Regions from separate parts of the Romboutsia sp. 1001216sp1 genome, predicted to be linked through region 2. Evidence: riboswitches for the same ligand, from Rfam matches in the RefSeq annotation. Region 2 holds a riboswitch; the other holds the start of a gene.
The links. Region 2 has a riboswitch for S-adenosylmethionine ahead of ABHC41_RS04030 (O-acetylhomoserine aminocarboxypropyltransferase/cysteine synthase family protein). Riboswitches for the same ligand answer to the same signal wherever they lie in the genome.
Positions count from the first base shown of each region.

Region 1 (15,495 bases), 140 kb from region 2:
AGATAGTAATGTATTAAAAAAATATTATAAAAATTCATACTTACCTAAGACAGATAAAGTAAAAAAATTGTTTGAAGGTATACATATACCTACAACTAAAGAATGGGAAGCTTTATTAGATGAAGTAAAAGTACATGGATTATATAATGCATACTTAACAGCAATAGCACCAACTCAAAGTATTAGTTATGTTCAAAATGCAACATCAAGTATAATGCCAATTACAGAGCCGGTTGAAGTTAGAACATATGGTGATTCTACAACTATATATCCTATGCCATTTTTAACTAATGAAAACATGCTTTATTACCAATCTGCATATAGAATGGATATGAGAAAAGTTATAGATATAGTTTCAACAGTCCAAAATCATGTTGACCAAGGTATATCAACAACATTATTTGTAACAGATGATAAAACAACTAGAGATATAGCTAGATTATATATATATGCTTACAAAAAAGGACTAAAAAGTCTTTACTACACAAGAACTAAAATGACTAGAGACAACAATGAGTGTCTTATGTGTTCAGTATAAGGGGGAGTACTATGATATTTAAATTAGAAAAAATACACAAAGCAGTAAACTGGAATAAAGAAGATGATGGATTTACTCAAGCCTTTTGGGAACAAAATGTAAAACAATTTTGGTTACCAGAGGAAATATCAGTTTCAAAAGATTTAAAAGTATTTAATGAATTAAATGAAAAAGAAAAAGAATTATATAAAAAAGTATTAGGTGGACTTACATTACTAGACACTAAGCAAGGAAATGATGGGGTACCATCTATGATGAGCCTTACAGATAACCTTCAAAGAAAAGCAGTATTATCATTTATGGGAACTATGGAAGAAATACATGCTAAAAGTTACTCATCTATATTTATGACACTGCTTTCTAATGATGAAATTGAAGAATTATTTAAATGGATAGAAAGTGAAGAAACACTTCAGAAAAAGGCGGACTTAGTACTAGCCCAATATAAAAATACAAAAGATGAAGAAAGTTTATATTTATCTATGGTAACAAGTGTATTCTTAGAAAGCTTTTTATTCTACTCAGGTTTTTTCTATCCACTATATCTAGCAGGCCAAGGTAAAATGGTTGCAAGTGGAGAAATAATATCTCTTATACTTAGAGATGAATCACTACATGGAAAGTATATAGGACTTCTTTCTCAAGAAATATATGAAAAGTTTGAAGAAGCTAAAAAAGAAGAATTAAAAGATAGAATGTACAAAATACTTGAAGATTTAATGGAAAATGAAATAAACTATACAAACACTATATACAAAGATAGCGGTCTTGAAAGTGAAGTTATAAATTTCTTAAAATACAATGCTAATAGGGCATTAGAGAATTTAGGGTTTAATGAATACTATAAAGTAAGTGAAATAAACCCAATAGTACTAAATGGGCTAAGTACAGAAACCAAAAATCACGACTTTTTCTCGACTAAAGGTAATGGATATCAAAAAGGTGTATATGAAGAATTAAAAGATGAAGATTTCTTAATATAAAAAAATCACTTGGATAAAACCAAGTGATTTTTTAGTTTAATGTTTTATATTAGGTAAAAGCATTTTAATAATCTTATAAATCAAAAATACATAATAATATCATTTAAATTTGATAAAAATATATAAGAAAGTTTAAGGAGGTATTAAAATGTCTAAAAAACCAGCAATAAGTAATGCTAAACAAGCTCTAAATCAAATGAAACTAGAAATAGCAAATGAACTAGGAATATCAAATAGTCATATAGATGGATCTAATGATACATCATATAAAAATGGACATATAGGTGGAAACTTAGGTGGTGTGATGAGTAGAAGATTAGTAGAAATGGGTGAAGAACAGCTACTAAGAGAATATAATAAAAAAAATAAATAATTAACAGGCATTGAGTTGAAAGTCAGTAAACAACTCAATGCTTTTTTTAGTAATTAAAACCATTTTAGTGTAAAAAGTTGACGAATTAAGTAGATGAAATTATAATGAAAGTACAAAGTATAACCACGATTAATAGGTAGGCTATATAAAGGAGATTAAGGATGAGTTCAGAGTTAGCAAGACTAAAAGAATTGTATGAAATATTTTTAGATATGGAAAAATATTCAGTATTATTACCAACAGAAAAGAGGCTTTCAGATTTCGTAAAGGTTACGTTAGACAAAGAACATGAAGTAGTGTATTTAAAAGAAGAAAAACAAGAAAGAAAGTTAAATTCAGATGGGTTTAAGATAAATTTAATTTGTATATTAGAAAGTGTAGAAGATTTTTTAGATAATTCTAATATTATTGATAGATTTAGTGAAGTTGAAGAAGGAAAACTTAGTGAAGAAGAATATATAAAGTATGCAGGTGGTATTTGCTTGGCTAGAGGTAAATATGATAAGATAATTTCAAAACTTTATGTTATATAAATATATATTATGCCTTTAAGTAGATGCTTAAGGGCTATTATTAAAAAAAGACAGAATTTATTTCTGTCTTTTTTTAATAATAAACTGAAAAATAAAGCTATATAAAATTAATGACTAAGGAGCATGATTAAAGGGATAGTAATATTATTACTAAAAAAATATATTATATACATTTATGTTAAATAAGTAGTTAAATATTACAAATTTATAATAACTCTTGAAAAAATAATGACGTGTGAGTTAAGATGATTTTAAGAAAATAAAAAATAAGATTATAGATGCGGGTATAATGATTAGATTTAACTAAGGTTATAGGGATTTTGACATATAAAGATATTTATAAATAATAAATGAACAGAAGGAGCATATCATATGAGAAAATTATTTACAGAGTGGGCGATGGATATAGCCGAAGATAGTAAAGTTAGAAGTACGTGTGTTTCAAGACAAGTAGGAGCTGTAATTATAAAAGGAAAGCAAATTATAGCTACAGGTTATAATGGAAGTCCTGCTGGAACTATTCATTGTTCAGATATTGGCTATTGCGAGAGAAAAAAAAGAGGTATACCTTCAGGACAAGGCTTAGAACTATGTCGAGCTGGGCATGCTGAAGCAAATGCTATAATACAATGTGCTAAACATGGAATAAGCTGTGAAGGAGCTACATTGTATGCTACTACTCAACCTTGTGTATTTTGCTCAATATCTATTATTCAAGCAGGAATAAAAAAAGTAATATTTAAAGGAGAGTATCCTACAGGCTTAGGCCAGCAGCTATTTGAAGAAGCTGGAATAGAATACATTAAATATGAAGATGCATTAAAACAAGAGCAAGAAGAACAAGAAGCTAAACGTGAGAAAGAGAAGAAACGTGTTCAAGAATTCTTAAGTAAGCCAAGGAGCTATTAAAAGGCTAGGCTAAACAATTTAGCTTTTATAGAAAAATATATAATAATTCATTGTTTATTTATATTCAACAATGATTACTGTAAAAAGATATATTAAATATAAACAAAGCTACTTAACATATGTTAAGTAGCTTTGTTTATATTTAATAGTGTTGAGTTTAATATAATATTTTACCTTAAATACTTTCTATAGTAATATACAATCATAAAAAAAGCACCACATGAAGCATCTATTAAATCCATCATGGTATCTTTTAAACCGCCAGATTGCGTATTCATCTTAAATAAGACATCTAGTAAATATTCACATATTTCACAAATTGCTGATATGCCCATTGCAAAGAAGAAAAGAATCATACATATTAAAAGTTTATTATTTTTACTACTAATATTTTTTAGTATATTAAATCCAATTTTAACAGATATAAATCCAGACCAAAAATGAAGAAAATCATCATAAAATGGGATTATATCGTAAAGTCCATAACATGAACCTAGTAAAAAAGAAGATAATATAAAAATGTTTCCAATTATGTACAATGGGTAGTCAAGTATAGCTAAGTTTTTTAAATAAGCTTTAGTAAGCACAAAAGTAATTATAAGCGAAATTAAGCTAATTACGCTTTTTCCAAATTCTTTGTTAAATAGAAAAAATATTATAGATAAAATATAAATAATGTAAAGTAATATACTAAATTTCTTAATATCTTTATGTTTCATAGCAATTCCTACCTTCCATAATTATTATATTATTATGTGCATACGTATAAATAAAATGTAAGTTTAATTTATATAATTTAATTTAGCTGAAATATAAAAAAATAAATAGAAAAATAAATTATTTTGTTTTAAAACTTACTAATTTGGGTATATATGTATTAGAAATATTAGAAAAATAGTAAAAAATAGTATAATACAAATTAACAATAGGAGTGATGAGCATGAGTTTAGCAAAAAAAATAGAACAAAAGAAAAAAGCTAAAAAAGCAAAAGAAAGAAATAAAAAGATAAAAATAGCTACACTAGGTGTTGCAACAGGTGCTATAACAGGAATACTAGGTGGGGTTTTATTAGCTCCTAAGTCAGGAAAAGAAACTAGAGAAGATATAAAAAATACAGCTAAAGATATAAACACAAATGTAAGTGAAAAGGCTGCCAAAACAAAAGAAAAATTAACTACAAATGTAAATGAATCTAAGAGAAGAATAAAAGAGTATTTAGATAGTAAAAAGAAAGAAAATGAAGACGTAGTAGATACTAATGTTGTAGAATTATTACAAGCTCCACAAGAAGCTAAGGATAAAGAATAATTGCTATGGAGAATAACATTATGTACATAGATTTAAATGTAATATATATAATACTAGCATTATTAGGTATAGGTGCATTAATATTTTTAATAATAACTTTAAAAAATATTAATGAATTTATTAAAAATATCAATACAGTGGTATCAACAAATTCTGATGACATACATACAGTAGTAGGTAAATTACCTAATTTAGTTGATAATATCAGCGATATTAGTGAAAATGTAAAAGACGTTGCGGAAGTTGCAACAGATGTAACAGCAGATATAGTAGTGGCTAAAGAAAATGTAAAATCTAATGTTGAGATATTTACTGAAATATTAAATATATTAAAATCTGTATTTATTAATAAATAGTCATAAAAGTCATAATTAAATCATAATTTAATTATGACTTTTTTTATTTGCTAATATATCATAATAAATTAAGATGTATAAAAAATTAATATATATAATTTATAAGTAGATTTATTAGAATAATTAAAAAATAATATTGACAAAATTGTGAAAATTAACTATTATATAAATAATTAAATAATTCTTATCAAGAGTGGCGGAGGGACTGGCCCGACGAAGCCCAGCAACCAGTATTATTATACGGGTGCTAAATCCTGCAGCATAAGCTGAAAGATGAGAGTATAATTTTTGCTGTCAAAGCCTGAGTTATCTCAGGTTTTTTTTATTAAAAAATATCAGGTATATTTAAATAAATTAAAATTATACTCTTTAGAAGTTTTAATATAAAGGGAGGTATATTATGAAAGAAGAAGCAAAAAAAGGTAGTATATTAGGATTATTACCACTGGGTGTATTTTTAATAGTATTTTTAGGTAGCGGGGTAATAACTGGGGATTTTTATAAAATGCCAGCAATAGTAGCATTTATAATCGCAACTATAGTAGGATTTTCTCTTAATAGAAAAGTTAGTTTAGGAGAAAAGATAGAAGTATTTTGTAAAGGTGCAGGTAATATAGATATAATATCTATGATTATGATATTTATACTTGCAGGTTCTTTTTCAAGTGTAGCTAAGGCAATGGGAGGTGTTGACTCAACTGTTAATTTAAGTTTATCAATTCTTCCTCCTAATCTTTTAGTATCAGGGTTATTTGTAATAGGATGTTTTATATCTATATCTATGGGAACATCAATGGGAACAATAGCAGCACTTGGGCCAATAGGCATAGGAATTGCAGCTAAAACAGGAATACCAGCACCATTAGTAATAGGAGCTGTTGTAGGTGGAGCTATGTTTGGAGATAATTTATCTATGATATCAGACACTACAATAGCAGCAACCAAAACTCAAGGATGTGAATTAAAAGATAAATTTAGAGTAAATTTCTTAATAGTTTTACCAGCAGCTATTATAACTGCTATATTATTAGCTACTATAACATCAGGGTATAGTTTAGGTGGTAGCACAAGCTATAGATATGATTTTATAAAAGTTTTACCATATTTAGGAGTGTTATTAGGAGCTTTATGTGGAGTAAATGTATTTGTTTTACTTAGTTTTGGAGTAGTATTTGCAGGTGCAATAGGACTATTTACAAATTCATTTGGGTTATTTGGATTTATAGAAGCTATATCAGGTGGTATATCAGGAATGTATGAATTATGTCTACTTGTTATAATAATCGGAGGACTTGTAGAACTTATAAAATTAAATGGTGGAATAGACTTTATACTTAATTTTATAAGTAGTAAAATAAAAACTAAAAAAGGTGCAGAGTTTGGTATAGCAGCATTAGTAAGTATAGTAGATTTATGTACAGCAAACAACACTATAGCAATAGTAACAGCAGGGCCACTTGCAAAAGATATAGCTACAAAATTTGATATAGATAATAGAAAAACTGCAAGTATATTAGATATATTCTCATCTTGTTGGCAAGGCATAGTTCCATATGGTGCACAAGTATTAACAGCTGCAGGGATGGTAGGAATATCTCCTGTTGAATTAATTAAATATCTACATTATCCTTGGTTAATGTTAGCTTGTGGAATAATAGCTATAACATTTGGTATTCCAAACTTAAATAAAGTTAATAAAAGGAAAAAAGAAGTAGCTTAATGTAACTATAAAATTTTAGTTTCATATAATATAATAAAAGCAATACTGGAGGAGATTATGGCATTAGGTGACTATGATTTCTTAGTAGGAGTAGTATCGACTTTTATAATAACATCATCCTATGAAATATCAATATATACTATAAATCAAGCTCGATGTATAGTTAAATCATATAAGTATATGAAACATAATAATACTTAAAAAGTGAAGTTTTAAAACTTCACTTTTTTTACGCTTAAGGAAATTATGATATTTCAAAAATTAGTAGATAATTATTACAGTTAAGTAATACCAATCAGTTTAGCGAGTGTAAAAAATAAACTTAATATTTTTACATTCGTACAATAATAGTTAAATTAACTGAAATATCACATAAAGTTTATAATTAGCATAATTATAATAAATATTATTATGAGAAGGTGAAATATTATTTATGAATAGATACTATAGACAGATAGATTACAGCAAATTTGATAAAAATATGGAAGAGTTTGTAAATGAGAATCATATAAAAAGTGATACAGGCTATATTATAATTACATCTACTAAAGATAAACTTACCTATATATTAAAAAAAGTAGATGATAGATTTAAGGTACTGCACGTTTGGAGTAGCACTGTAGGAAAAAGCTCAACTCCTACAATAAAGGGTATATTTAAGTCAGGTATAAAGTATCCTGCTATAGGGGGAGAAAAAAGTTCAGCAAAATATGCAATGAATATAGTAGATGATTACTATTACCACTCAATACTATATGATCCTAAGGGACTTTATGTAATAGATGATAGACTTGGAGTAGCTATAAGTATGGGATGTATAAGATTAGCTACAGAAAATGCTAGATGGATGTATGATAATATACCTATTAATACTACTATAATAATAAAATAGTTATATAAAAATATAAATATCAAATAATAGTTATAAGAAATAAAAAGGAGATAATTTTATGATTAGCTTTGACCCTATTGAATGGATTGGATATTCAGCATCCTTATTTATAGTTATATCATTAACGATGACATCTATAGTAAAGCTTAGAATTATAAATTCTATAGGATGTTTTTTATTTGTAGTTTACGGATTATATGTAAAAGCATATCCTGTTGCCATATCTAATGCGCTTATAATTATTATAAATATATATAATTTATATAATATTTATAAATATAAAGAAAAAAATTAAATTACAAAATATTATTTAATAGCGTAGATATTTTATCTATGCTATTTTTTGTTAAAAGTAAATATTTTCTATATTAATAGATTAGATAAACTAAAATATTAAAAAGGTATAATATTTTAAATAACAATAGTGAGATAAAATATGTTTATTAACTAAGTAAATTGATATATTATATATAATAATAAAAATTATAATTAAAATAGAAAAGAGGACTAAATGTGAATAAAACAATAAGAGAGATTGATAAGGATATAAATAGATGTAAAAACTTAATTGAAGAAAATAACTATTTAGAAATAGTTATAGGATTAGAAGAACTAATAGATAAATATAATTCATGTATAGAAAATATAAAAAAATATGATGGTAGAGTATGGAATTACTCAAAATCTGATTTAGAAAAATTAATGAAAGAATTATTAGGATACAAAAAAGAATTAAGTATAAGAGAATATAAAAAGGAATTAACTAAATTAGTAGATTCTTCAATAGATTATATTAAAAATCATGATACACTAAATAAAAGTAAAAAAATAAATCTTATAGAAGTAATAAGAGATCTTCATAATATAAGCAATGAAGATCTAGGTAAAGAAAAGCTTTGGGAAGAGTTAAGAATATATATAAGGTTAGCAAGTGATGAAGATATAGAAGTAGGGAGTAAGTTGATATCTATTATTAACTATGTATTAGATTTTGACAAAGCTAAAAACTTAGTTCAATAATTACAAATAAATTAAACTAAGATAATATATTAAAATAAATTTATACTTTAGAATTATCTGTATATGATACATTATACAAATCATTTCTACGATGCTTTAATAAAGGTAGTTGATTTCTTATTTTTTCAACATATGAAAAGTCGATATCTGCTATAAAGTAGCCCTCTTTTTCATCTAATCTATTTAATACTTCCCCAAATGGAGAAACTAAAATAGAGTTTCCATAAGATATATAAGAAGAATTATTGTTTCGGGAAGAAGAACATCCTATTGTATAAACTTGATTATCAACAGCTCTAGATTTAAATAGTAGCTCCCAATGAATAGGTCCTGTAGTCATGTTGAATGATGCAGGAACTATTATAGCCTTAGCGCCTTTATCAACCATTATTTTGCATATCTCAAAAAATCTAAAATCATAGCAAATACAAAGACCAATTTTTCCAAATTCAGTATCAAATACTGTAACATCATTTCCAGATGATAATGTATCAGATTCTAAAAATTTTTGGCCAGCATCTATAGAAATATCAAATAGATGTATTTTTCTATGTTTTGCTATCTTATTTCCACATCGATCAAAAACATAAGAAGTATTATATATTTTACTATTATCTTTTTCAGGAATGGATCCAGCTACCAAATATATATTATATTTTTTAGCTATATCAGATAAAATATTATAAAGATTTCCTCCTTCTACCTCACAATAAACAGGAAAATTCTTATTATCATAAGGGCAGCAAAACATTTCTGGAAGTATAACTAAATCTATTTTAGATTTATTAATGGCTAAATTTATATATCTCTCTATAGTGGATATATTCTTTAATTTATTAGAATTAACATCTATTTGTATAACTAAAGTTTTTATAAAAATCACCTCAATTTAATTAAATCTAGTATAAGATATTTATATTTTAATAGTAGTTTATCTATACAAACATTGCATTAAAAAAATGAAAATATATGAAATCAACTTATAAAGTAACAAATAAAATAATGGACACATATTATATAAAGAATGAACATTGTCATCAAGGGGGATTTAAAATGGATTGTTTACAAATAAAAGAAGGAAAATCTTTAGTTAGAGTATTTCAGGCCGCTCCACAAATCGGTAAAGTAGACATTTATATTGATGGGGCACTTGTATTTAGCGGATTAGATTTTATGGAATTTACAGAGTATTTAGAGTTAGAAGAAGGAGAACATACAGTAGGTATATACTTATCTGGAACTACTGAAAATCCAGTTATAAATCAAATGCTTGAAGTAGATGAAGGGCAAATGTATACCGTAGCAGTGACAGGGAATATAGGGGATTTATCTTTATTAGTTATAAAAGACTATTCAGAAAAACAACCATCAAGCGAATATTCTACATTTAGAGTTATACATTTATCACCAAATGCACCAGCAGTAGATATACTAGTAAATGGAGAGACATTCTTTGAAGATATCGGATTTAGAGAGGGAACTAGTTATGTAGATGTAAACCCAGGAACGTATAATGTAAAATTAGTAGTAAGTGAAAGTAAAGATGTAGTTTTTCCGTTAAGGGTTAAATTAAATCCAGATAGAATATATACTATATATGCAATTGGTCAATTAGGTAGTTTAGGTGTTATACAATCAGTTGATGGGAATACTTATTTATGTAAAGAAGCTTAATTTATATTAAACACTAAAATATAAGAGAAGCATACCTTTGAACATATTAACAGTTTAATGGTATGCTTAATTTATAATTGATAGAATAAATTTAGTAATAAAAAATATAATAAATAATATCAAAATAAAAATATAATCTACAAAAAAATAATAAATAACAATAAATTTTGACATCATATTGTAGTTAATGTAATATATTGAGAGATAATAATATAGATAAAAATTATTATGGAATAATATACAGGGGTGAAGTAAATGAAAATAATGACAGTATTTGGGACTAGGCCTGAAGCCATAAAAATGGCACCTTTAGTTAAAGAGTTGGAGTCTAGAGATAATATAGAGTCTATAGTTTGTGTAACAGCACAACATAGAGAAATGTTAGATCAAGTACTAGACGTATTTAACATAAAGGTTAATTATGATTTAAATATTATGAAGTCAAATCAATCTTTGTCTCAAATAAGCACGAATATAATGAATGGGTTAGATAAAGTTATAAAAGAAGTAAAGCCAGATATAATACTTGTACATGGAGATACAACTACAACGTTTATATCATCCTTAGTTGCTTTTTATAATCAAGTTAAAGTAGGTCATGTAGAGGCAGGTTTAAGAACCTATAATAAATATTCTCCTTTTCCAGAAGAGTTAAATAGACAGTTAACATCTGTTATAGCTGATATACACTTTGCACCAACAGAAAAATCAAAGGATAATTTGATAAAAGAAGGAAAAAATCCTGAAAAAATATATATAACTGGAAATACTGCAATAGATGCATTAAAAACCACTATAGATAAGGAATACAAAAGTGAAATAACTGACAAAATAGGAAAAAACAGAATGATACTTTTAACATGCCACAGAAGAGAAAATCTAGGTAGCAATATGAAGAATATATTTAAAGCAGTAAATAAAATATCTATGGAATTTGATGATGTAGAAATAGTGTATCCAATACATTTTAATCCTCAAATAAGAGATTTAGTTAAAGAAGAATTCAAAGGTAATAAAAAGGTACATGTAATAGAACCTTTAAGTGTAGTTGAATTTCATAATTTATTAAATAAGTCATATCTAATACTAACAGATAGTGGAGGCATACAAGAAGAAGCTCCATTTCTTGGGAAGCCAGTTCTTGTATTGAGAGAAACTACCGAAAGACCAGAAGGGATTAAGGCTAAAACTTTAAAATTAGTAGGTACAAATGAAGATAACATATATAAATACACAAAGGAATTACTAACTAACAAAAAATTATATAATGAGATGTCAAAGGCTTCAAATCCTTATGGAGATGGGCTTGCAAGCAAATACATTGTCGATATTATTGAAAAAATATATCAAAATTAAATTTAATCAGAAGAATGAATAAAAGAAAGTAGTGAAAATATGAATAGAATTTCCAAAAAGATAGATGGATATTTTTTAGGACTAATATTAGAGTTATTTATAATCACCATGTTATTTGTATTTGATATTAAATTTCAAACACAAAATTTAAGTTTTATAATGTTTTGTATAACATTTTTTACTATAATTATGACTTACACAGGGGGAATAATTATAGGGCTTATAGCAACATCAGTTTCTATATTTATATATGCAGCATATATATTTTATATAAATCTAACGAAAAATGTAGAAATAACATATATGTCTTATATATGGATGATATTTATGCCAATAATATCTTATACAACAGGAAAGTTTACAAATAGTATAAATAATCTTCAACAATCAAATCTTAAGCTAGAAAATGAATATAAAAATTTGGTTACTATACATGAGGATACAGGATTATTTAATATAAAAGCATTTTATATGAATCTAGAAAGAGAGATGAGTAAGGCTAAAAGGCATGAAACTCAATTATCTTTAATGCTTATAAACTTACCATACTATAAAGAAATAAAGAACATACTTGGGGAAGTTAAAACTAACAAACTAATGAAAGATATAAGCAATATAGTTGTAAAGTCTACAAGAATAGAAGATGAAAGATACACAATAGAAAATGATACTATAGCTATAATAATGCCAAATACAGATGAATTTGGTGCTAATATAGTAAAAGAAAGAATAAAAACAGGTATAGATGAACTTAGTCTAAGCTTGAAAAATAATAAAAATTACATAAATATAGACACAAAAATAGCAGCAGTAGAGTATAAAAAAAATATAAAGTCTCCTATTGAATATAAAACATATGTACAAGAGGAATTACAATATGATGTTTAAAAAAAAATTTATAATAGAAATAACTATTATAATTAGTATAATTTTAGCAAGTTCAAGTGGAATTTATAGTGAAAATAATAGCAATAAAAAATCTCTTATAGTTTATGAAACTAAAACTAAATTTAAGTCTAATGTTAATACAGTAAATCACCTTAATGAGCTACTATACGTATTTAATAATAAAGTGGACAATATTAATATAAATGATTATAAAAAAGGATGTTTAAACAATTATGACTATGTCTTTGTTATAAATATAAACAATAATATAGAGAATAAAATATTTTTAGAAGATATTAATAATTACAATAAACGTATATACTGGATAGGGGATAAAATTGCAAATTTACTAGAGTATAATAATAAATATTCAATAAAGTACATATATAAAAATAATAATATAACAAGATTAAACTATAAAGGAGACGATATAGTATTAGAAAATGAAAGTGATTACAACATAATACAACCAAGTAGTAAAAGTAATATTATTGCTACTATGAGTGATGGATATAACACATACCCATATATATTGCAAGATAAAAATTTGTATTATATATCTGATTGGAACATGTATGAATCTTATATATTTGAAGATACGTTAAATGATTTCTTTGAACGAACTTCTTTTGAAGAAAGTAAAATATTTGTAAAAATAGAAGATGTAAATCCTCTTAGTGACACAAAAAAATTAGAGGATTTAGCTAATTATTTATATGAAGAAAATATACCATTCATAATATCTTTAACACCTACTTATCGAGATAAGAGTATTAAAGAATTAATCACTCTAGATGAAAATTTTATAAATACTATAAAATATATGCAAGATAAAGGTGGTAGTGTTATATTAAATGGATACTATCATAATAGAAAAGAAAAATCAGATGAAGATGAGTATGAATTTTTTAATAAAGAGATATTAAATAGTAAAAGTGAAGATATAAATATATATATTAAAAATAGGTTATTAAGTGGACTAAGATTATGTATAGAAAATGATATATACCCATTGGGATTTGAAGCACAAAAATATGCTATGATTCAAGATGGGTATAAAGAAATCAAAAAATACATATCTACATATATGGGGAGATACCAAAATAATAGTGAAATTTTTAATATGAGTACATTTCCATATATAATAAAAGATAGTAAAAATTTTAATACACTAATACCGGAAAATTTAGGATATATAGCTAAAGATGACAAATTAGCGGTAGATAAAATAAAATATAATTATTATAAACTATCTATGGTAAGAGGTCATACTGGAGGATTTTTTTTCCATACTGATGTAGACACAAACTATTTAAAAGAGTGTATAGAATATCTTAAATCTAAAAATGTAAGCTTTTTAGATTTAAAAAAAGAAAACAACTATATAAATATAGATGATATAAAAATAGAATCAAATAACAAGAATATAATAACAAGTTATGATAAGTATAAATCTATAAGAAAACACAATGATTTAGTGTTTAATAAGTCTATAAATAAGTTAAATGATATAGTTGTAAAGTTTGTTGTTGTAGTATTGCTAATATTTATATTAATCTTTATAGTATTTAAGATTATAAATAGACGAAAGTTTACAAGGAGATAATTATGATAGGTTTAGTAGATTATATATTTTTAATTTCCTTATCATCTATATGGGCTATACTCTTAACAAATATAATACTAGCTATAAGTGGATATATATATTATTTAAAGAGTCTTAAATTTAAAGATGAAAAATTAAAAGAGTTCCCTTTTGTATCAATACTAGTACCAGCACATAATGAAGGCAAGGTAATTGGTAAAACTGTAGAATCTTTATTACTACTAGATTATCCTATAGATAAAATGGAACTTATCGTTATAAATGATAATTCTAGTGATAATTCCAAGGAAATATTAGAAAATATAAAAAATAGATATAGAAATTATAATTTTACCATCATAAATACGGATAATATAACAGGTGGTAAAGGAAAATCAAATGCACTAAATATAGGATATCAAATATCTAAGGGAGAATATATTGCAATATATGATGCTGACAATACACCAGAAAAAACTGCACTAAGATATTTGATACAGACCATAGTTAAAGATGAAAAACTAGGGGCTGTTATAGGAAAATTTAGAACTAGAAACAAGCATAAAAACATATTAACTAAGTTTATAAATATAGAAACTCTAAGTTTTCAATGGATAGCTCAAGCAGGTAGAAAACAATTATTAGGTCTTTGTACTATACCAGGCACTAATTTTGTACTTAGAAGAAGTACTATAGAAAAATTAGGAGGATGGGACACAAAGGCAATAGCAGAGGATACAGAAATAAGTTTTAGGATTTATAAAATGGGACAAAGAATAACATATGTCCCTCAATCAGTAACCTGGGAGCAAGAACCAGAAACTGTAAATGTATGGATAAAGCAACGAACAAGATGGGTAAAGGGAAATATATATGTATTAGTTAAGTATATTACTAATTTATTTAAGGGCAAACAAAATAGAGTGCTGTTTGATATACTATACTTCTTTTCAGTATATTTTCTATTTTTAACATCTGTTGTATTATCAGATATAATATTTATTTTAGGAATATTTAAAATAGTAACTATAAATATCCCATTTGATTTTTTTACTATATGGATACTATCATATATACTATTTGTAATACAGGTATCTATAACACTTAGTATGGAAAAGGGAGAGAGTAATTTAAGCAATATATTTTTAGTTGGGCTTATGTATTTTACATATTCTCAAATGTGGCTATTTGTTGCTATAAAAGGAATGGTTGGGTATTTTTCTGACGCTATACACAAAAGAGAAGTTAAGTGGTATAAAACCGAACGATTTTAGGAGAAAATAAAATGAGATTAATAGCAATAATGATATCATTAATTATTAGTTTTACAAGCTGTGATATAGTTTTTGCACAGCAAAA
Region 1 covers NZ_JBDPHA010000002.1:21,340-36,834, forward strand. Annotated here, with positions in the region: gene nrdE (class 1b ribonucleoside-diphosphate reductase subunit alpha) at 1-538, shown strand, start outside; gene nrdF (class 1b ribonucleoside-diphosphate reductase subunit beta) at 550-1,521, shown strand; gene ABHC41_RS03255 (alpha/beta-type small acid-soluble spore protein) at 1,670-1,894, shown strand; gene ABHC41_RS03260 (hypothetical protein) at 2,056-2,427, shown strand; gene ABHC41_RS03265 (cytidine/deoxycytidylate deaminase family protein) at 2,800-3,336, shown strand; gene ABHC41_RS03270 (hypothetical protein) at 3,507-4,055, opposite strand; gene ABHC41_RS03275 (YtxH domain-containing protein) at 4,277-4,645, shown strand; gene ABHC41_RS03280 (hypothetical protein) at 4,666-5,001, shown strand; SAM riboswitch class I at 5,183-5,281, shown strand; gene ABHC41_RS03285 (Na+/H+ antiporter NhaC family protein) at 5,402-6,721, shown strand; gene ABHC41_RS03290 (hypothetical protein) at 6,779-6,922, shown strand; gene ABHC41_RS03295 (L,D-transpeptidase) at 7,155-7,613, shown strand; gene ABHC41_RS03300 (YgjV family protein) at 7,672-7,908, shown strand; gene ABHC41_RS03305 (hypothetical protein) at 8,127-8,633, shown strand; gene ABHC41_RS03310 (carbon-nitrogen hydrolase family protein) at 8,674-9,516, opposite strand; gene ABHC41_RS03315 (DUF4397 domain-containing protein) at 9,687-10,307, shown strand; gene wecB (UDP-N-acetylglucosamine 2-epimerase (non-hydrolyzing)) at 10,563-11,663, shown strand; gene ABHC41_RS03325 (diguanylate cyclase) at 11,703-12,551, shown strand; gene ABHC41_RS03330 (DUF2334 domain-containing protein) at 12,541-14,157, shown strand; gene ABHC41_RS03335 (glycosyltransferase) at 14,160-15,410, shown strand; gene ABHC41_RS03340 (cellulose biosynthesis cyclic di-GMP-binding regulatory protein BcsB) at 15,422-15,495, shown strand, end outside.
Region 1: another riboswitch for S-adenosylmethionine. It lies ahead of ABHC41_RS03285 (Na+/H+ antiporter NhaC family protein); the one in region 2 lies ahead of ABHC41_RS04030 (O-acetylhomoserine aminocarboxypropyltransferase/cysteine synthase family protein).

Region 2 (15,495 bases):
TATACAGTCATATTATATTTCCTTAAGTGCTCTATCAAAGTAATTTATTAAGTCATCTATATTTTCTATTCCAACAGATACTCTAATCATCTCTAAACTAACTCCACACTTTATCTTATCTTCATCAGACAACTGGCTATGAGTAGTACTAGCAGGATGAAGTACTGATGTTTTATTAAATCCAAGATGTATTGCCAAATCTACTAATTTTAAAGATTTTATAAAAGTCTTAGCTTCATTTATTCCACCTTTTATACCAAATGTTAATATTCCACTTCCACCTTTTAAGTAAGTTTTTACTTTCTTATAATCTTCTCTACTTTCTAAGTATGGATAGTTTACCCAGCTTACTTTTTCATGATTTTCTAAATACTTTGCTAATACTAAAGTATTTTTACTATGTTTTTTCATTCTAAGATGAAGTGTTTCCACTCCTAGATTACTTAAAAATGCATTAAAAGGGCTCATTGTGCTACCTAAATCTCTAAGCAGTGATGCTCTTAACTTTGTTATATAAGCACTTTCCCTAAATTCCTCAACATATTTAATATCATGACAACTAACATCTCCATCACTTAATAATGGATATTTCCCATTATCCCAATTAAAATTACCACAATCAACAACTATTCCTCCAAGTGCCACTGCATGACCATCTATATATTTTGATGTAGAATGTATAACTATATTTGCACCAAAATTTATAGGATTACATAAATACGGGCTTGCTACTGTATTGTCAACTATAAAAGGAATATCCCCCTTTTTAGCTATTTCACTTAATTTCTTAAAATCTAATATATCTAGTCCTGGATTTCCTATAGTTTCTCCATATATAGCTTTAGTATTTTCATCTACTAAGGATAGTATATATTCTTTATCATCATTATTGGATACAAATTTTGTTTCTATTCCAAAACTTCTAAGAGTTATATTAAATAAATTATAAGTTCCACCATATAGTGATGATACTGATATTATATTGTCTCCACTTTTGCATATATTTAAAATAGCTAAAAGCACCGCCGATTGTCCTGAACTAACTGCAACTGCTCCGACGCCACCTTCAAGATATGCTATTTTTTCTTCAAAATTTGCTACTGTTGGATTGCTTATTCTACTATACATATGGCCATCTGCTTTTAAATCAAATATATCTGCCACTAAGTCTGGATCTTCATATTTGAAGGTTGTACTTTGAACCAAAGGATACACCATAGGCTCCCCAACATTTGGTTTATATCCCCCTCTTACACATAAAGTTTCCTTGTTATAATTTTTCATAAAAAAAGCCCCCTTTTATCTAGGAAGCCTTTTATTAACGCAACAAATCAATATGCCTTTTATCTCTCAGGAAAACTCCTGCAGGATTTAGCACAATTCTAACTAAGTTAGCTGTTGCCAGGCTTCATAGGGCCAGTCCCTCCACCATTCTTAATAAAAGACTTTCTATTTATTTTTATTATTTAATAAGTATTATATATTATAATTATCGAAATTATAATTTAATAAATTAATTTATATATATATTTATATGTATATGTTCATAAAATATTTTATACTATAACTTATCATTTTTGCTTAATTATTGATTATTCCAAATTACTATATTCTATAAAATTTTGTCTAGTTTTGAGCTTTTACTACATATTTATTTCTAACCTCTTTAGGTAGAATATTCCATACATAAACTGCTAAAGAGAAATCTAACATACTATGTATTATAGTTCCAACTCCTATTAATCCTATAACAGATACTAAAAAACCTTGATTATAAAATCCTTCCGAAAGGTTTGATGAAAAATAAAAAGGTATAATTACTAAAACTTCTCCAATAGCATGAATTAATCCTATAACAAATGAATATCCTAAAGAACTTTTTATACTCTTTATAAGATCCCTATTTTTGTTTAAGTAAATACACCCAATACTAACAAATAATAAATGACTTAGTGCTCTAATTACAATTGGTAATGGGAAACCACCAAATAAAAAACCTATTGTAGTTCCAAGTGTTACAAATAGAGCAGTCTTTGATGATATAAACATAGCTATAAATATTGGTATATGACTAGCTAATGTAAAAGATGCCGGTTCTAATATTATTTTAATTGGTGAAAACATTGGTATAATAATTCCCATTGCACATAAAAGTGCTGATAATACAATATTTTTAGTTCTCATATCTCTCCTCCAAATATATTTTTTAATTTAGTATATTTAATTCATATTACATGTGTCTTTACATATATATTTACAGTTTAGTGACTAAATTTATAATTGTCAAATACTTTTTTATGTTTATTCATTTAAGCTTGCTTACATATATAAAATTAATTTATTCATATTTATAATTTTTTAATATTGATAATATCAACTAATATGCTATAATTTACATAAATTTTCAATGAGTGGTGATATTATGAATGAATATATTGGAATAATCATAAGAAATCAAAATGATAAGTTTTTACTTTGTGATGGAAGCTTTTATATAAAAACTAGATTAGATTCTAATAGGGATATTGAGGATATAATAAAAACTGAAATATATAACGTATTAGAAAAAGACATATTTAAGATAAGAAAAATTTTTGAAGAAAAAATCATTCATAGATATGAAGAAATAACACTTTACTTAGTTGATGTTGGAGTTTATACCAATGACTACGATTTTATATCAATAGACAAGATATTAAGTGAAATTATAAATTTTGATGATAAAAACTATTTTAATGAATATATATTAAAACCTGAAGAATACTCTAATATACTCTCAACTACATTTACTTTGCTTATGCTTGTTATCACAGTTAATATATTTCATTTACCACAATTTATACATAATATTTCTTCATATACTCTGAGTGGATTTTCACTTATTTTTATATATTCAATATTTAATAAATACTTAAAACCAAAGTTAATAACATACTTATCTTACTTTAAATTTAATGTTAAAATTGCTAACTATATAACATCACTTTTACTAGTTATATATTGTATAATAACTTTATTTTAAATACTAGCTATCTATATATGAATCTATAATCAAATTTTTAAGTAAAATATAGCACAAAAGCTACTTTAATTTTATATAATCTAAGGATTTTCTATTCTTTTACTACCAATTCATTCTTTACTTTATAAAGATTAAGCAGTATAATAATGCCAAATACATCAATTTATAATTTTTTATAAAATAAATATATAATAATAATTTTATAACCAATATAGACTTAACTAATAAAATTTATAGGTTACTTATCTTATTTCTTAAGCCATACAAATAAATTCATTTCAAAACACTTTACAAAAGACAACTTTAGGAGGATGACTTATGTGTTTAAAATTAAGAAAAATAGCAATAGTAGGTACGGGACTAGTTGGGTCTAGCTGTGGATTTGCACTAGTTAATCAATGTGTATGTGATGAACTTTTAATGATTGATATAAATGAAGAAAAAGCTAAAGGCGAAGCTTGGGATTTAACTCACGGAGTAGAATTTATGTCTCAAAGAACTAAAATAAGACAAGCAACATTTGCAGATTGTAGTGATGCTGATATTGTTATATTTACTGCAGGACCAGCACCTAAACAAGGTCAATCTAGACTTGATACTTTAGAAGTTAGTGCTTCTATATGTAACTCAGTAATTAAGGAAATAATGAAATCAGGATTTGATGGTTTCTTTGTAGTTGCTTCAAATCCAGTTGATATAATTTCATATCATATATGGAAGTTATCTGGACTTCCTAAAAACAGAATAATAGGAACAGGAACTACCATAGATTCATCAAGATTAAAAAACTTCTTATCTAAATATTTAGATGACGTAGACACAAGATCTATACATGCATATTCTATGGGTGAACATGGAGATTCTCAGATAGTTCCTTGGTCAAATGTTAGCATTGCAGGTAAACCTCTTCTAACCCTAATTGAAGAAAATGAAAAACTAAAAAAAGAAATAGATTTAGATTATTTAGTAGAAAAAACTGCTAAAGCTGGTTGGGAAGTATATAATAGAAAAGGTACTACTTACTATGGTATAGCTTCAGCAGTTGTTGGAATCATAAAATCAATATTTAGTAATGAAAGAAGAATTTTACCAGTTTCAGCTTTACTTGAAGGTGAATATGGAGAGACAGATGTGTATACAGGAGTCCCAACTATAATAGGTATAAATGGAGCTGAAAAAGTTATAGAAATTGATATGACTGAAGAAGAGAAGACTAAGTTTAAACATTCAAATAATATACTAAAACAATATTTAAAAAGCATTGGATATTAATTTATATATCTTAATAAAAAGTAAGGAGGAACGAATCGTTCCTCCTTACTTTTTATTAAAATTATATAGTTTTGTCTTATTTATAAAATACAATTTAGACTAATATAAATACCCTTTTTCAGTTAAAGAGGTTATAACTTGCTTATAAGTTTTTTCATCTTTGCACTTTATCGTATGAAGATGTACGCCATCTGTTAAATGAGATAGAGGACTTGTTTCTTTTGAATTTAACTTTTCTATAAATTCTTTTACATCTCTTCTACATTCTAAGTGTAAATTGCCAATAATTTGACCATATATACTATGTTCTACTATTACATCTTCAACTATACCACCTTCATCAACTATAGTATTTAATTCATCTTCTATATCTTCTTTATCATGCTTGCAAGCTATAGTTTTTATTATATAATTGTCTTCTTTATTATCATTTAATATATATCCTCTTGGAGTAGATATAATATGGATGCCACTAGCTCTAAGAAGAGCAACATCTCCTACTATAACTTGTCTACTTACATTAAGTTCACTTGATAGTTTTGATCCACTCACAGCTTTATTTTTATTTTTTAGTAGATTTAATATCTTATCTCTTCTATCTGAACCTGTCATTTTAATACCTCTTTTCATATACATGTTATTTTTATTATATCTTAATAAAGGTTGCTTATCTATATGAAAATAGTATAAAATATCTATATTAAACTTGCATTTAGTCCATAATTATAAATATATATTTTCCTATTTAATATATAAATTTGATAATATTAATTACACCCACTGCATCCAAATCCTGCAAAATATATTCTTATTGTGCTCGGTTTATCTTTATTTTTTTCTATTATACTTTTTAATAAATCTATTGCAGATTGTGGTAAATTTACCTTCATATGTAGTCCCTCCATCTATTTATATATACTTATACTTATTCAATAAATAGATTATTGATGTTATTTAAAACTAAAAATTGATTGGTAATAATGAATTAATAACTAAGACTAAATATAAAAGTATAATAATGATATTTAACCATTTATATATGAACAATATAGCTATAAACTCTCGAATCAGCGCGCTTGGGAGAAAATAAAAAGCTGTAGGAGCTCCTACACCATTTGCCTTTAATCCAACCTTACGAGCAAATATTGATGCACGGAATACATGATAATTATTAGTTACAAAAATACATTTATAATTACCTGATTTATCCATAATTGCCTTAGAAAACTTCATGTTCTCATACGTTGTTGTGGATTTATCCTCAGCAATAATATCTTCATTATTTATACCTTGTGATATTAAGTATTTTTTCATAGCATATGCTTCTGAAACTAACTCATCTGGACCTTGACCTCCAGATACAATTATCTTAGGTAAATTCCCTCTGTCTTTTTGATCTTTATATATATCAATTCCTTTATCTAATCTACTTTTTAAAAGAGGTGGTACTCTATCTCCAATCAATCCAGAACCAAGAACTATTATATAATTTATATTCTTTCTTACTGGTATCACTTGGTATATATATGAATAAATTAAATAGCTTATAAACATAAATCCTAAATATACTGACATTACGATTATTGATATAATAACCATATAAGTAAACATATTTAATTTATTACCATGATATATCAATACGTAACTAAGAAATATCATAATAAATATATATATACCTATAATTAACGAAAGAAGATTTGCTAACTTTTTTCCCTCTTTTTTTATCATACTTCTTCCATTTTTAATAAATAAAAATGCACATATTACTACTAATATAGGTATTAACCCATAGACTATTAAAAGTATTAAAGTGTTAGCAATATTACTTTTATCTGATAAAGTTGCTAATGTATAAAAAGTTATTCCTAAAAATCCAATTATTAATATAAGCCCTGTTAGAAAGCTTCTTTTTTCTACTATAAATAAAATTGTACCTGCTAAAATTATGATTATACTAGTAAACAATAAGGTATTCATATTCATCCTTTCTTAACAAAGATAATTTTTTATCTTTTTCTAAATTTTACTATTTATTTAGAAAAAAGATAGAATAAATCATTTTCATTATTATTTGAGAATGATTTATTCTCTTTTATCTGCAATATAGCTTTATCTGACTTTGAATTTTCTTTAAATTCATATCCTTTAACTGTAACTATCTTATTTTCACTGTCTTTTTCTAATTTATTATACAAATTATCACTTATAATAATTTGACTTTTGAATAGACCTGTAATTAATATTTTTTTATCTACTACACCTACTACTTTTAAATTGTTATTTTCTACTTTATAATTAGTTAATTCTTTTAACTCATTCATATACTTAAAGTTTTTTATACCATCATATCTTGGTATTATTGCAGCTTCTTTATCATTTACCTTTACCTTCTCTAAATCTAATTTATTGGCTAATTTATTATATTCAGACTCTTTAATAACCATATTATTCTTATCATCAACTTTAAGCATTTCAAAGTTTATTTCTTCAAATTTACATTTATTACTTTCTAAGCTTTTCTCTATTGTATCAATTTGATCTTTTTCTCTTTTATTTCCTTCTATTGATATATAAGTTAATGGATAAGTAAAATCATCGTCTATAAAATTATCATATACAAATTTCCCTCCTATTAAAATTACTGCAGCTGAAATTAATCCTACTATTATTCTTTTGCTAAGCTTCATAAATAATTCTCCTTTTATTTTTATATATGATTATATTATTATAAAACCTATAATCTACATATCGATTTATCTTTCATAAAGATTACAAATTTGTAAGGTAAGATTATTAATAATATTTTAGCTAATTCAATATATTAGTAATAAAAAATTTACTTCGCCTAAGCGACGTGTCAGTGAAACACTTTATGTCGCCCACAATTTTTGAAGTATCATAATTTTCTTAAGTTTAAAAAGAGGCTTTTATATAAAAGCCTCTCTCATTTTTATTAATTTTTTATGTTCCACAATAAGTTCTATAAGAGCAGTTCGATGGTTTAGGTAACTTTGAATACTCTTCTTGCTCTTTTGAATGCTCATATGGTTTTGAAATAGCATTGATAAGATTTATCATAACTTCAAAGTTGCCTTTATCAGCAGCTTCTAAAGCTTCTTCTACTCTATAATTTCTTGGAATTACTGCTGGATTAGATTTCTTCATTAATTTAAGTATTTCCTCTTCTGAACTAGACTGTCTCTTGAGTCTTTCCTTCCAAATATTATACCAATTTTTAAATTCTTCACTACTAAACATACCTTTTTTGCTATTTTTATTAAATGTTAGCTCTATAAAAGTGTTAGTATAATCTTCATTATACTTTTCCATAATACTAAGTAAATCTTCAATTATAGCTTTATCTTGTTCCTCTTTATTAAATATTCCAAGCTTTGATCTCATTATTGATAGCCAATTTATATAATATAAATTTGAAAATTCAGAAACAGCATCTTGAGCTATTTTTATAGCTTCTTTTTGATCTTCATGTAATAATGGTAATAATGCTTCTGCAAGTCTACATAAATTCCACTCGGCCATAATTGGTTGATTTTTATATGCATAACGACCCTGAGTATCTATAGAACTAAATACAGTATTAGGGTTATATGTGTCCATAAATGCACAAGGACCATAGTCAATAGTTTCTCCACTAATAGTCATATTATCAGTGTTCATAACACCATGTATAAATCCAACGCTTTGCCATTTACTAACTAAGCTTGCATGTACTTTTATAACTTCCTTTAGTAAATTAATGTATTTATCTTCATCATCAGCTATATGTGGAAAGTGTCTTTTTAATGAATAATCTGCTAAAGCCTTAATATCACTTGTACTTCCAAAATTTGCTGCATACTCAAATGTTCCAAATCTAATATGACTAGATGCAATACGAGTAAGTATTGCTCCTTGTTTTATATCTTCTCGAATTACAGATTCACCAGTTTTAATTACTGCCAAGCTGCGGGTAGTTGGAATACCTAAACCATACATAGCTTCACTTATTATATATTCACGAAGCATAGGGCCAAGTACTGCCCTCCCATCTCCTCGGCGAGAGTATGGTGTTTTACCAGAGCCTTTAAGTTGAATATCATATCTTTCACCACTTGGTGTTATTTGTTCACCGATTAATAATGCTCTTCCATCTCCCAGCATTGTAAAATACCCAAATTGATGTCCTGCATAAGCCTGTGCAATAAAAGCGCCTTCTTCTATTTTTTTGTTACCTGCAAGTATTGATACTCCTTCATCACTTTTAAGAGCATCGCTATTAAGCCCTAAAGATTCTGCTAGTGGATAATTTAGAATAACTAATTTTGGTGAACTTACTTTATTTAAATCAATCTTACTAAAAAATGTTTTGGGTAAAGTAATATAGCTATTATCTAAATTCCATCCTATTTTTTTAGTTTCGTTCTTATTAGTCATTTTTTCTCCTATCTATTTTTTATATTTAATTTATCTTATATTAATTTTTATATATTCTATTTTTATATATTATTTTCATTTGCTACTTTTTTATTTATTATTTATAAATTAACCTTATATCTATGTGTTCAGATCTATAATATTTGCTTCTTGTATATACTTATCTATTATCTCTTTTGCTATATTAAAATAACTTATACATTTATCAATTATAGCTGCATCGCTACTAACTACTCTATCTAACTTATCTAGTATTATATCTGCATTGTTAACTAATACAACATCAGTATTAAATCTCCAATTTTTTGTACAATCTAATATTTTATATTTTAAGTTGCCAGAATTAGAAACTGTAGAATCTAAATAAAATATAACTTTGCTAGCATTATATTCATTAAAAAACCTTCCAATTAAATTTAATGCTTCTTCTGTTTTATCTATGATTTTATAAGTTCCTCTAAGTCCTGCTAGATCCCTAATATTTTCATCAGTTCCTATGATTAATGTTCCTTTAGATAATGCAACTTCTAGTATTATTATCAAATTGAACCCATCTATATATATAGACCCTTCATTTATCTTATCTATTGAAAGTTTTTTAGATTCTCTTATCATTTTCTTTTTATAAGAACATACAGATCTTTTTATAGCATCCCTTTGTCTTATTGAGAATTGATATTTATTTGAAACAAAATTTACTACCGGTTCTATTTTATAATCTCTATTTATCAACCATTCTACTTCTTCTTTAGCTTTTTTTAGTTTCATCAATTCTTTATTAGAAAACCATCTTTTATCATTTTCATCAAATCCACGCCTAGATATTTTAGCCATATTATATTTTACCCCTTATTATATAAAATTCGTTTCGTTCATGTCGCCAATGTCTTTGTAAGTTGATCAAAATATCATTTATTACTTTTTATTTAATATATCTAAGTAATCAAATAAAGTAAATTTATCTTCACTAACAAAGCTACCTAGTCTATCCTTAGCCAAAGATATATACCAATCCTTATCAAGCTTATCTGGTATATCTTTATTTATAATATTACTATTATCTATAAATACTCTATCAGGAGTATAACTTATCTTCTCTAACTTATTGCCTGGCTTCATTTTCATAACAGCAAAATCTAAATTCGACTTACTGGCAAATACCCGAAGGACCTTTAATTTTATCTCTTCACTTCCATATACGACATGACTATATTTACCAGTTACCTTAATGCATTTTTGAAAATCTATAAGCTTATTAGATTTATTTATAGTAGTTTCTATATCTACACCATTAATTAATTTTTCTTTTAAAGCTTTATTAACTATAGGTAAATCATTATCTATTAAGCTTAATTTCTTTACATAAGCACCTTTACTTTTAATATTACCATCCTCTTTTATATAAATATAATTATTAACATCTTTTTGTATAATCTTCTTTATAAAATCATGTTCTAAATCCATCCTAGTTCTTTTGCACCATTTGCTACAAATATCTAAGTATTTATCTACATCTTCCTTAGAACTAAACTTAAACATAACTCCATCAGTATTGCCTTGTATAAATTCTGCACTGCTTCCAAACTCCAACTCTACCTTTTCTATAAGGTCTAATAGTAAAAGTTGTCCATTTACGCATATAGATATTCCTTGTCTAGGGTCATAAAGTTCATTATTAATATCCATACAGGCACCATAAGTGCTATTTAATACTAGTTTAAGAGATTTTTCTATAGGATTACTTTCTTTTTTAAATTTAATTCTAGTATCCCTTATTTCTTTGTACTTAGAAGGTTTTTTTACATTTCTACTAAGTAAATCATATTCTATCATTATAGAAGGATAAAAAGAGCTTACATCTGAGTTTACTATAAAGTCTTCCCCTTCATATTTTTTTCTAGCAGAGTGAAGTCCTCCCCAACCAAAATCAGTTTCAATTCCATATACATTAGTTCTTAGATATTTTTTTAAATCTCTATTATTATAATTTTCATACCAATCTTTTATATGATTATATTTACTAAGCTTTAAAGTATTGACTATATCAAATTCATTAGTATCATTCCTATCGTAATTAGGCTTTTTTGCACCTAGTATATATGCACTTAGTTGAGCTTCTGTTTTATTAAACATATCTTTATCTAAATTAAAGTATTCTATAAGCCCTAGCTGTGCTTCATATTTATAATAAATCTGTTCAAATACTTTATAAGTCATTCTTACATCATGTAAACAATAAGATGTTAACTCATCTATTTCTTTTTTTGTTGGATATCTATCTAAATCAAAAGATACACTACTTTCTCTTATATCTTCTCCCATAAATAATTCAAGCTCTTTTAAACTTCTATAACTGTCACTTATCTCAAATATATATAAAGGTATCTTGTGTAAGTTTCTATCTATTTTCCATCCTGACACTTTTCGTTCAACAAGCTTATACGATACATCACAAGGATCTATGCCTGCTATTATTGACTTTAATATCCACTGATCGTATCCTCTTATATTATATCCTACCCATACTGATTCTTTATTTTTGTTAAATACTCTTAAAAGTTCTTCTCTATTATTTATTATAATATGTTCTTTTTGCGTTTTATAATCTTTCATACAGCACATCCAAAACCCTGCTTTAGATAGTACTTCAAAGTCTATTATTATACGTCTTCTTTCTTTTGCCATTAGCTCACGCCCTAAATTATATTTTGTTATATATTATACCCAATTTTTATATACCTCTAAATGTTTACTATAAGTTTATCCTCATCTTATTTTTAAGCGTGAATAAATGCTTGTTCAAATAGTAATTAACCTTTTCTTATTTTACGATAAAAAAAACTAATTTATAACCTTTATATAATCTGTGTATACTTCTCCTTTTAAACCATTTGGTCTTACTATCTTTATTAAATAGTAATCATCATCTAATTCTTCATATTCTTTAACAAAATAATTTCCTATTAATTCATTAAATTCATTGTATTTTAAATTTTTCTTTTTAAGGTATTTTTCTAGTATTTCTAATTCTTCTTTCATTTTTCACCTCTAGTATTTACCCCTATGTATCAATTTAATATTCCTTAAAACAAATTATATATCTTATCATTATATTTTATATCCTTTATTTATCTCCAGAACTTATCACAACAATTCTTAACGTCTTCACTTTTTCTAACTCTAATATTATCTCTCCAATCAGATGAAAATAAACTTTGATACCTTCTTTGCTAATACCTATTGTCTAAGAGAAGTATTACTCATTTATCTCTATTAGTTCTTATACATCTTCTAGCTCCTTGAAGTACCTTAGTCATATAATCCATAATTCTTTGCTTGCTCTAAATATAGTGGATTTGTATTTTCATCTATTCTACCTTCTACTATTATGTCTAAACCTTCATATATAAAAGCATGCTTTATAGGTACTTCTGGTGTATAGTTTTCGCCATATAATTTTTTAACCCTTTTGTTCCCTCTAATTCCTTCTATTGCTTTTTCTCAACCTAACTATCTATTATCTATACTTCCTCGCCTCATTATAAATCCAACTAAGTTTCTTAGTGATATCTTTATATTATTCATATTAGTTTTCTTTTTATTAAAAAAATACCCTACATTATAGACTTATTATCTATAACATAGAGTATTTATATTAACTATTTTTTTTCATGTATTCTATAGCCTTTAATGTACCCATCTTAGAATGGTCAAATGTAAGTCCACCTTGGAAATATACATTATATGGAGGCTTTATAGGAGCATCTGCACTTAATTCTATAGAAGAACCTTGTATAAATGCACCTGCTGCCATTATAACATCGCTATCATATCCTGGCATTGCCCAAGGTACTGGCTTAACATATGAATCAACTGGTGCCGCTGCTTGTATTCCTTGACAGAATGCTATAACCTCATCAGCATTTTTAAGTCTAACTATTTGTATTATATCACTTCTTGGATCATCATACTTTGGAAGAACTTCATATCCTAACTTTTCAAACATTCTAGCACAGTATATTGCACCCATAACAGCTTGGCTAACTACATATGGAGCCATAAAGAATCCTTGAAGTACAGTTCTACTAGTACCAAATGTTAATCCACATTCTTTACCTATACCAGGAGAAGTTAATCTATATGATATAAGTTCTACTAAGTCTTTTCTTCCTACTATATATCCACCTGTTAGAGCAAGTCCACCACCTGGATTTTTTATAAGTGATCCTGCCATTATATCAGCACCTACATCTGTTGGCTCTTTAGTTTCTATAAATTCCCCATAACAGTTATCAACCATAACTATTACTTCAGGCTTTACACTTCTTACAGTATCTATTATCTCTTTTATATCTTCTATTGTTAAAGATTTTCTCCAAGAATATCCTTTAGACCTTTGTATCATTACAAGTTTAGTTTTATCATTTACCTTTTCTTTAATTCCTTCTAAGTCAACATTTCCATCTTCTAAGAAATCTACTTGGTTATAAGTTACTCCAAACTCTTTTAAAGAACCTTTTTCTTCTCTTATACCTATTACACCTTCTAATGTATCATATGGTTTCCCAGTAACTGATAATATCTCATCACCTGGTCTAACTATACCTTGTAAGCAAAGAGTTAGTGCATGAGTTCCATTAACTATTATAGGTCTAACTATTGCATCTTCTGCATTAAATACACTTGCATATATTTCTTCTATTTTTTCACGTCCAATATCATTGTATCCATACCCAGTTGTCCAGTTAAAGTGATTATCACTTAAGTTGGCTTCCTGCATTGCTTTTAATACTTTATATTGATTATATTCTCTTATTTTTTTTATTTCTTCAAATCTTGGTTCTATCTCTTTTATAACTTCTTCAGATAAGTTGAATGTTTCATCATCTAATCCGTAGAAACTTTGTAATAATTCTTTTGTTTCCTTTAGCATATTTTCCACCTGTCTTATTTATTTTAACAATCAAATTTTATCATATTGAATTTTTTAATGCAAATTAAAAAGTAAATTCACTAATATCTTCAAAAATATTTTTTATTTATAATTAAATAAAAAAGGCTAACACATGTTAGCCTTTTATCTATCTAAGTTTATTTTTGCATATTTGGATTCTGTAAATTAATAGGTCTTGCAGGTATTATAGTTGATACCGCATGCTTATATATCATATTTTGTTGCTTGTTCTCGCCTTCTAATAATATTATATAACTATCAAACCCCTTAACTAAACCTTTTACTTGAACTCCATTCATTAAAAATATAGTTACAGGTGTTTTATCTTTTCTAGCATTATTTAAAAACATATCCTGTAAATTTAATACGGCATTTTTCATTTGTATATATCCTCCCGAGATCTTAATTAAATTTTAAAGATTAATATATTTTAATTTATTTTATACTATTCCTCTATACTCTATTTTATACAAGTTGTAATCTTTTTTCAATATAGTTATTTACTTCTTTTTCCAATTCTTTTTTATCACTATATTCATCTAGATTAAACCATTTCGCATCTTTATACCTTCTAAACCATGTTAATTGACGTTTTGCATATCTTCTAGAATCTCTTTTTATAATTTCTACTGCTTCGTCAAGAGTGTACTCTCCATCTAAATACTTTATTATCTCTTTGTAACCAATTCCTTGCATAGATATCATATCCTTAGTATATCCCATAGATAAAAGATTTTTAACCTCATCTATAAGTCCACAATCCATCATTATATCTACTCTTTTGTTTATTCTTTCATATAAATGTTCTCTTTCTCTATTTAGAACTATTATTATCGGTTCATATTTTTCATTAAATCTTAAGTCATTAGAAAAATCATTCATTTTTTCTCCGCTAAGACATACTTCTAATGCTCTTATAACTCTTTTTGTATTATTTTTGTGTATTCTATCCGCCGCATCACTATCTAGTTCTTTTAGTTTTTGATGCATATAATCTATTCCATTTTCTTTTAATTCTTGCTGTAATTTATCTCTTAATTCGTTGTTTGCATCAGATTTTGCAAAATCCATATTGTATATTAATGAGTTTAGATATAATCCCGTACCACCAGTTACTAAAATATTTTTACCTTCTTGATGTATTTTTTCTATATATTTGTTTGCTCGACTTTGAAATTCCGACACCGAAAAAGCATAGTTAGGTTTTACTTCATCTATCAAATAATGAGTTACACCGTTCATTTCCTCTTTAGTTACCTTCGCACTTCCTATATCCATATACTCATATATTTGCATAGAATCTGCTGAAATAATATCAGCATCTAAGGACTTTGCTAAATTTATTGATAATTCTGTTTTACCAACAGCTGTTGGTCCTGTAAGTATTATAAGTGGAATCTTTTTCATAATTACCTTCCTATCTACATAATTCTTTTGAACATTTTTTCTATTTCTTTTTTAGAAATCTCTACTAATACTGGTCTACCATGAGGACAAGTAAAAGGATTTTCACAAGCTTCCATCTGACTAAATAAGCTATTTATTTCTACATTTTTTATCTTATCATTAGCTTTTATAGCTGATCTACAAGCCATTGATGCAAACTTTTCTCCTTTTAGTTCATAGTTATTATTTATATCTTCTATATTGTCTATTATTTGTAGTATAAATTTCTCACTTTCAGGGACTCCAAATACAGTTGGTACACATCTTATCATTATATGATTATTACCAAAGATTTCAATTTCAAACCCAAATTTCATAAATAATTCCAAGTTTTTCTCTACCTGAAGCATATCTACATTTGATAACT
Region 2 covers NZ_JBDPHA010000002.1:165,605-181,099, reverse strand. Annotated here, with positions in the region: gene ABHC41_RS04035 (homoserine O-succinyltransferase) at 1-11, opposite strand, end outside; gene ABHC41_RS04030 (O-acetylhomoserine aminocarboxypropyltransferase/cysteine synthase family protein) at 13-1,284, opposite strand; SAM riboswitch class I at 1,341-1,444, opposite strand; gene ABHC41_RS04025 (hypothetical protein) at 1,627-2,184, opposite strand; gene ABHC41_RS04020 (hypothetical protein) at 2,423-3,022, shown strand; gene ABHC41_RS04015 (L-lactate dehydrogenase) at 3,341-4,294, shown strand; gene ABHC41_RS04010 (transcription repressor NadR) at 4,394-4,924, opposite strand; gene ABHC41_RS04005 (hypothetical protein) at 5,062-5,184, opposite strand; gene ABHC41_RS04000 (YdcF family protein) at 5,255-6,271, opposite strand; gene ABHC41_RS03995 (hypothetical protein) at 6,325-6,981, opposite strand; gene ABHC41_RS03990 (protein adenylyltransferase SelO) at 7,256-8,728, opposite strand; gene ABHC41_RS03985 (DUF434 domain-containing protein) at 8,849-9,562, opposite strand; gene ABHC41_RS03980 (hypothetical protein) at 9,644-11,413, opposite strand; gene ABHC41_RS03975 (hypothetical protein) at 11,570-11,767, opposite strand; gene ABHC41_RS03970 (methionine gamma-lyase family protein) at 12,384-13,661, opposite strand; gene hfq (RNA chaperone Hfq) at 13,820-14,062, opposite strand; gene miaA (tRNA (adenosine(37)-N6)-dimethylallyltransferase MiaA) at 14,148-15,089, opposite strand; gene mutL (DNA mismatch repair endonuclease MutL) at 15,104-15,495, opposite strand, start outside.